DNA from 2 places in the Allobosea sp. ANAM02 genome. Region 1 is predicted to be linked to the other one. Evidence: predicted binding sites of a transcription regulator. Region 1 holds the regulator's gene; the other holds the start of a gene.
The links. The regulator PhoB, encoded in region 1, activates phosphate uptake and scavenging genes when phosphate is short. The targets are predictions, from matches to a motif close to TGTCATNNANCTGTCAT.
Positions count from the first base shown of each region.

Region 1 (4,186 bases):
CACCGAGGACATGCTGAACCTCGTCCCCGGCCATCTGCGCGAGGCGGGTGCGGCGCTGGGCGCACCGCCCTCCGTCGTGATCACTGGCGTGACCTGGCGCGCCGCCAAGGCCGGCATGGTCACCGGCATCCTGCTGGCTCTCGCCCGCATCGCCGGCGAGACCGCGCCTCTGCTCTTCACCGCGCTCAACAATAATTTCTGGTTCTCGCCGACGCTGGTCGGCGGCGTCTCCAACCTGCCGGTGACGATCTACCAGTTCGCCTCCGCCCCCTACGAGAACTGGCAGCAGCTCGCCTGGGCCGGCTCGCTGATCATCACCGTTTCGATCCTCGTGCTCTCGATCGTTGCCCGGCGTATCGTCGCCGGCAGCAAGTGAGCCTGAAACCAACCCGGTCGCGACCGACCTTGAGGACCTAAGTCGATGCTTTCGACCCTTGAACTCTCCCCCCAGTCGCTCGATGCCGAGGCGCCCGTCCGGATCGCGGTGAAGAACCTCGATTTCTACTACGGCGAGCACAAGGCGCTGAAGAACATCAATCTCGACTTCCGCGACCGGCATGTCACGGCGCTGATCGGCCCGTCGGGCTGCGGCAAGTCCACCCTGCTGCGCATCTTCAACCGCATCTACTCGCTCTATCCGGAGCAGCGCGCCGAAGGCGAGATCATGCTCGACGGCCGCAACATCATCGGCAAGGATGTCGACGTGAACGAGCTGCGCTCGCGCGTCGGCATGGTCTTCCAGAAGCCGACGCCGTTCCCGATGTCGATCTACGACAACGTCGCCTTCGGTATCCGCCTCTACGAGAAGCCGCCGAAATCCGAGCTCGACGACCGCGTCGAGGGCGCGCTGCGCCGCGCCGCGCTCTGGGACGAGGTCAAGGACAAGCTGAAGAGCTCCGGCATGGGCCTCTCCGGCGGCCAGCAGCAGCGCCTGTGCATCGCGCGCACCATCGCGCAGAAGCCGGAGGTGATCCTGTTCGACGAGCCGACCTCGGCGCTCGACCCGATCTCGACCGGCAAGATCGAGGACCTGCTGGAGCAGCTCAAGAGCGACTTCACCATCGCCATCGTCACGCACAACATGCAGCAGGCGGCGCGCATCTCGCAGTACACGGCCTTCATGTATCTCGGCGAGGTCATCGAGTTTGCGCCGACCAACACGATCTTCATGAACCCCGCCAAGAAGCAGACCCAGGACTACGTCACCGGCCGTTTCGGCTAAGCGGCAATTTTGTTTCGCATCGGCTTACCCGAAAACTGGTTTCCACTTTTCGGGCCGATGCGCCGGAGGACACCCCTATGACCGACCACATCGTCCGCTCCTACGACGCCGATCTCGAAGGCATTCGCCGCAGCCTCGCCGAAATGGGCGGCATGGCCGAACGCATGCTGGGCGATTCCACGGTCGCGCTCGTCCGCCGCGACACCGCGCTCGCCCAGAAGATCATCTCGGCCGACCAGCGCCTCGACAATCTCCAGCGCGAGGTCGAGGAGAAGGCCGTGCTCACCATCGCCCGGCGCCAGCCGCTGGCGCAGGACCTGCGCGAATTGATCTCGGCGATCCGCCTCGCCTCCGATATCGAGCGCGTCGGCGATCTCGCCAAGAACATCGCCAAGCGCGCCGTCGCCATCGCCGGGCAGTTCCAGCCGCCGCATCGCGCGGTCGTCGGGCTCGAGCATATCAGCCGCCTCGTGCAGGCCCAGCTCAAGGACGTGCTCGACGCCTATGCCGCGACCAACGAGCAGAAGGCGCTCGAGGTCTGGCGCCGCGACGACGAGATCGACGCGCTCTACACCTCGCTGTTCCGCGAACTCCTGACCTATATGATGGAAGATCCGCGCAACATCACCTTCTGCACGCATCTGCTGTTCTGCGCCAAGAATATCGAGCGCATCGGCGACCACACCACCAATATCGCCGAGACCATCCATTACCTCGTCACCGGCGATTCCCTCGACGTGAATCGGCCGAAACTCGACACGACCAATATCGAGGTCGAAACGGTGACGGGGAACTGAACGAACACGAAGTGCCGTAGCCTTTCCGTCATTGTCGGGCTTGTCCCGACCATCAACGTCTTCGTCCCGGCAGGTGCCGTTCAAGACGTGGATGCTCGCCACAGGGGCGAGCATGACGGCAGGCTCGAATGACGGACGGAAAAAGAAGCATGGCCGCACGCATCTTGATCGTCGAGGACGAGGAGCCGCTCACCCTGCTGCTGCGCTACAATCTCGAGGCCGAGGGCTTCGAGGTGGACAGCGTCGCGCGCGGGGACGATGCGGAATTGCACCTGCGCGATCACACCCCCGATCTCGTCCTGCTCGACTGGATGCTGCCGGGCCTGTCCGGCATCGAGCTTTGCCGGCGCTTGCGCTCGCGGCGCGATACCGAGCGCGTGCCGATCATCATGCTGACGGCGCGCGGCGAGGAGACCGAGCGTGTGCGCGGGCTCGCCACCGGCGCCGACGACTATGTCGTGAAGCCGTTCTCGCTGCCGGAATTGATCGCGCGTATCCAGGCGCTGTTGCGCCGGGCCAAGCCCGGCCATGTCGCCGGGCTGCTCGCGGCCGGCGACCTCGAACTCGACCGCACGACGCGACGTGTTCGCCGCGCGGGCAGCGAACTCCATCTTGGGCCGACCGAGTTCCGGTTGCTGGAGTTCCTCATGCAGGCGCCGGGCCGGGTCTATTCGCGCGCCCAGCTCCTCGACGCGGTCTGGGGCCGCGACGTCTATATCGACGAGCGGACCGTCGACGTCCATGTCGGGCGCCTGCGCAAGGCGATCACGCCGGGCGACGCCAAGGATCCGCTGCGGACGGTGCGCGGCGCTGGCTATGCCTTCGACGAGACCTTCGCGCGGGGCGGTGCCGCGTAAGCCTCAAGCGTCGGGCCCGCCCTCAATATCGCCGACCCAGCTCAGCGCCTTCTCGTAGTCCTCCGGCTTGAAGGCGCGAACCTTGACGAAGGGGATCGCCGGGTCGAGCAGATCGACGAAGCCGGCGAGCCAGCCCCTGTCTGTGATCACCGCTTCCTTCGGAAAGCGTTTGAGTTCCCAGAGCTTGCCGAGGCTGTAGCGCGCATCCTTCCAGGCGGCGGCCAGCGTCATGTCGGTGAAGTCGGTCATGTCGGCGAGGATGCCGAGCTTCTCGTGGCGGGCGAGCCGGGCATCGATATCGGCCATGATCGCGTCGAGATCCTCGCCGGTCAGCGTTTGCGACAGGCGATAGGCGGCGACATGGTCAGGCGCGGGCAGAATAGTGAGCATGGCTGGTCCTCCTAAAGCGCAAACGCGTGGGCTAGGGGGAGGTTTCGCCGGGCTGGTCTTGCCGCGGATCGGGCGATATGGCCTCCGATGATATTCACGGAGGACGCGGCTTGGGTGCGGCGCAGATCACGAAGGCAGGCGCGGCCGTCGCCATCGCCCATGCCAGCAAGCGCTTCCGCGCTGTGCAGGCGCTGCGCGACGTCTCGCTCGCGATCGGGCCGGGCATGGTCCAGTGCTTCATCGGGCCGGCTGGCGCCGGCAAGTCGACGCTGCTGCGCTGCATCGGCGGGAGCGAGGCCGTCGACGAGGGGACGATCACGATCGATGGGGAGCTGATCGGACGGGAGGGCGCGGGTACGCGCCATGTCATCGGCACGGTCCCGCAGCCCCCCGAGCTGTTCGATCACATGACCGCCTTGCAGCACATCCTCGAGGGGCCGCTCGCGCTGCTGAGACGGTCGCGCCGGGACACCGTCGTGGAGGCGATGGCGGCTCTGGAGCGGGTCGGGCTGGCCGACAGGCGCGATTCCTATCCGAGCGAGCTTTCGGGCGGAGCGCGGCAGCGCCTTGCCATCGCGCGGGCGCTGGCGGCGAAGCCGCGATTGATGCTGCTTGACGAGCCGACGGCGGGGCTCGATCCGGAGGAGGCGGGCGAGGTTCTCGCCATGATGCGGAATTTTGTCGGTTCGGGACTGACCCTGATCGTGGCGACACATGACATCGGCTTCGTGCGGGAGGTCGCCGATGATGTCGCCTTCATGGACACGGGTGAGATCGTCGAACGGGGGCGGCCGGAGGAGCTCATCGCCGCGCCGAAGCAGGCGCGCACGCGCGACTTCCTCGCCACACTCGGGGGATGACGCGGCTTCGCCCGAAACGACCTGTGGGCTTGCGATGCGGGCAGGGCTGCCGTAACCCGG
Region 1 is NZ_AP022848.1:1,351,263-1,355,448, forward strand. It holds gene pstA (phosphate ABC transporter permease PstA) at 1-376, shown strand, start outside; gene pstB (phosphate ABC transporter ATP-binding protein PstB) at 422-1,222, shown strand; gene phoU (phosphate signaling complex protein PhoU) at 1,300-2,019, shown strand; gene phoB (phosphate regulon transcriptional regulator PhoB) at 2,169-2,876, shown strand; gene OCUBac02_RS06530 (SpoIIAA family protein) at 2,880-3,266, opposite strand; gene OCUBac02_RS06535 (amino acid ABC transporter ATP-binding protein) at 3,377-4,126, shown strand.

Region 2 (4,186 bases), 470 kb from region 1:
TGCCGATCGTGACCGAGGGCGTGCCCTTGAACCAGGCGGCGTTGCGCTCCTCGCGCGCGGCGAGCTCGACCTTGGCGATGTCCTTGACCTTGACCGGGAAGCCGCTGGCGTCCTTGACCACGATCTCGCGGAACTCAGCCGGCGTGGTCATGCTGGTCTGCGAAAGCACCGTGAACTCGCGGTCGTTGCTCTCGATGCGGCCCGACGGGATTTCGATGTTCTGCGCCCGGACGGCAGCCTCCACCTGCTGCACGGTGACGTCGTAGGCCGACATCCGAGCGCGATCGAGCCAGATGCGCATCGCATATTGACGTTGGCCGAGGATGCGGACCTCCGCCACGCCGGTGACGTTCTGGACGCGGTCGGAAATGAAGCGGTCGGCGAAGTCGGTCAGCTCGAGCGGTCCGTGCCGCGAACTGGTCAGCGAGAGGTAGAGGATCGGCTGCGAGTCGGCCTCGACCTTGGCGATGACCGGCTCGTCGATCTCGTCCGGCATGCGGCTGCGCACGCGGCTGACGCGGTCGCGCACGTCGGAGGCCGCAACGTCGGGATCGACGTCCGGGCGGAAGCGCACCTGGATGAAGCTGCGCTCCTGGCGGCTGGTCGAGGACAGGATCTCGATGCCCTCGATGCCGGCGATCGAGTTCTCCAGGATCTGCGTGACCTGCGTCTCGATGATCTCGGCCGAGGCGCCGCGATAATCGGTTCGGACCGAGACGATCGGCTCGTCGATATTGGGATACTCGCGGATGGTCAGGCGGCCATACGAGACGATGCCGATCAGCATTACCAGCAGACTCAGCACCGTCGAGAGAACGGGCCGGCGGACGAAGAGTTCGAAGAGGCTCATGGGGCGGTCCTAGAGCTGGCTCGTCTGGACGACCTTGTCCTTGATCGCGATGGTCGCGCCATCGCGCAGCCGCATCTGGCCGGCGGTGATGATCTGCATGTCGGGCTTCAGTCCGCTGACGATCTCGACCTTGCCGGGCAGACGTTTGCCCAGCTCGACGGTGACGCGCTTCGCCTTACCCTTGTCGACGATATAGACCATCTTGCCGACGGCGTCGGGCACCACGGCCATCTCCGGCACCAGGATCGCGTTCTCGCGCTGGTCGACGGTGATGGCGAGTCGGGCGAAGAGGCCGGGCTTCAGGGCGAGATCGGCATTGGGGATGTTGGCGCGCAGGCGGATCGCCCGGCCGTTCACGTCGACGACCGGGTCGATGGCGTAGATATGCCCCTGGAAATTGCGGTCCGGCACGGCGTCGACCCGCATCTGCACGGGTTGTCCGGTCTTGAGGCGGCTGAGATAGATTTCGGGCACGCGGAAATCGATCTTGATCGGATCGATCTTGGTCAGCGTGATCATCTGCTTGCCGACCGAGACATAGTCGCCGACGCCGACCGAGCGCAGGCCGACGACGCCGTTGAACGGCGCCAGGATGGTCGACTGCGCGAGCTTGGCCTTGGCGAGCTGGACGCGGGCCTCGCTGGAGGCGAGCTTCGCCGCCGATTCCTCGAGCGCGACCTGCGTTCCCGAGCCGCGCGAGACCAGCCCCCTGAGCCGCTCGTTGGTATCGCGGGCGAGACCAAGATCGGCCATCGCCTGCTTGAGCTCGGCATCGAGGATCGCTGTATCGAGCTTGACCAGTTCCTGCCCGGCCTTGACGCGCTCGCCTTCCTTGAAGCCGAGGAAGACGACGCGGCCCGCGATCTCGGGGGCGATCACCACCGATTCATCGGCTGCGAGCGTGCCGAGCGCCTCGACCTCCTCGCTGACGGTGCCGATCTCGATGGATGCAACTTCGACCGGCACGGCGCGCGGCCCCGAGACCGCGCTCGCCTGGGCCTGCTGAGTGCCGGCGCGCTGATTGCGGTAGGCATAATAGCCGCCGCCGGCGATGGCGGCGACGAGAACGAAAAGAACGAACCGCTTCATCAGGCTGGAGGCTCCGTTGCCGCCCATTGGTCTTAAATGGAACGAAAGGCGTTGCTAAGATGCCGGCGCGCCACAGCGGCACAAAAACAGCGGTTTCTGCGCCGATGCCGTCTCGATCCGGCCTCATAGTCATCAATGCAAGATGCTTGCCGTCGAAAGACCCGCCGCCACGGGCATCTCCGCCTCACACAAACATCCACACCTGATCCTGCCGGTAAGCCGCGGAACCGCCAAGCCCATTCTGGAGACCTCACGAAACGTTGACCGGCTGGCGGCGTGATGAATCCGGCAGCCCAGGGCCGTCATGCGGCTGTCATCCGCGCTCGTTAGGCCTCGCCGCGATCGAGACGCCAGCCCGTCCAACCTTGGCCAGGGGAGCGTGCTCATGCCCCGTATCGTGCCCGAGAAATCATTCATGCTGCGCATCGAAGGCCTGACCAAGCGCTTTGGCGACAGGAACGCGGTCGACTCCGTGACCCTGACCGTTCCGAAGGGAGAGATGGTCGGCGTCATCGGCCCCTCCGGCGCCGGCAAGTCGACGCTGCTGCGCATGCTGAATCGCCTGACCGAGCCGAGCACCGGCCGGATCGTCTGCGCGGAGCAGGACGTGACCGGGTTGAAGGGCGCTTCGCTGCGTCGCTGGCGCCGCGATACGGCGATGATCTTCCAGCAGTTCAATCTCGTCGGGCGCCTCGACGTACTGACCAATGTCCTGCTCGGCCGGCTGAACCACCGCTCGGCGGCCCTGACGCTGGTGAAGAGCTTCTCCGAGGACGACAAGATCCGCGCCATCGCTGCGCTCGAGCGCCTCGACATGGGCCATCTGCTGGCGCAGCGCGCCGAGACGCTCTCCGGCGGCCAGCAGCAGCGCGTCGCCATAGCCCGTGCTCTCGTTCAGGAACCGCGCATCATCCTCGCCGACGAGCCGATCGCCTCGCTCGACCCGCGCAATACCCAGGTCGTCATGGACGCGCTGTTCCGCATCAATCGCGAGGACGGCATCACCGTGATGTGCAACCTGCACGACCTCGATATCGCCGCGAAATACTGCGACCGCCTGATCGGCATGTCCGCCGGCAAGGTCGTGTTCGACGACGTGCCCCAGGCCCTGACCCGCGAGATCGCGGCCGAGCTCTACGGCATCGAGGCCAAGGATGCCGGCGCCGAGGCGCTGGACGCGCTCGACGCCATCGCTGCCTCCGAAGCGAAGCGCGCGCGCCAGAAGATCGCCTGATTTCCAGAGATCGCCGGACCGGCCCCTTGGGGCTGTCGCCGCGAGAAGACCGCCCCACTTACGACTGCAACCAGGAGCACATCGATGCTGACCCGTCGTCATACCCTCTCGCTCGCCGTCGCCGGCCTCGCGCTCGCCGCGGCGCCTGCTTTCGCGCAGGACTGGAAGGCGAAATATCCCGAGCTCGTCTTCGCGATCATCCCCTCCGAGAACGCTTCCGGCGTCGTCGAGCGCTACACCCCCTTCGTGAACTATCTGGCGAAGGAACTCGGCACCAAGGTGACGCTGCGCATCGCCAACGACTATGCCGCGATCATCGAGGGCCAGCGCGCCGGCAACATCCATATCGGCATGTACGGCCCGGCCTCCTTCGCCCGCGCCCGCATGACCGGCGCCAAGGTCGATGCCTTCGCCATCGAGACCAATCTCGACGGCACCAAGGGCTACCACTCGGTCTTCTACGTGAAGAAGGACTCGCCCTATAAGAAGGTCGAGGACCTCAAGGGCAGGAATCTCGGCCTCGTCGACCCGAACTCGACCTCCGGCAACAACGTTCCGCGCTTCGTGCTCAACGGCATGAAGATCGAGCCGGAAACCTTCTTCTCGAAGGTCGTCTACACAGGCAGCCACGAGAACGCGATCATCGCGCTCCAGCAAGGCACGGTGGACATGGCCGCCAACTGGTGGAACGACGAGCAGGAATCGAACCTGCAGCGCATGGCCCGCAAGGGCATGGCCAAGGCCGAGGACTTCCGGATCATCTACAAGTCCGACCAGATCGTGAACTCGCCGATGGCTTATCTCACCGACCTGCCGGAGGAACTGAAGGCCAAGATCCGTGACGCGGTGCTGAACCTCGCCACCAAGGACAAGGCCGCCTTCGACAAGATCTATGAGGGCAAGCAGGGCCCGCTCGTCGCCGTCGACAACAAGGCCTACGACCCGATCATCGAGCTGAACAAGTTCGTCGACGACCTCCGCAAGAAGAAGTCGTCGTAAGCAGCACGCCTGCT
Region 2 is NZ_AP022848.1:880,316-884,501, reverse strand. It holds gene OCUBac02_RS04290 (efflux RND transporter permease subunit) at 1-850, opposite strand, end outside; gene OCUBac02_RS04285 (efflux RND transporter periplasmic adaptor subunit) at 860-1,939, opposite strand; gene phnC (phosphonate ABC transporter ATP-binding protein) at 2,355-3,173, shown strand; gene phnD (phosphonate ABC transporter substrate-binding protein) at 3,258-4,172, shown strand.
Region 2: a site for PhoB is predicted at 2,240-2,256, ahead of phnC (phosphonate ABC transporter ATP-binding protein). Genes of this name have one in related genera too.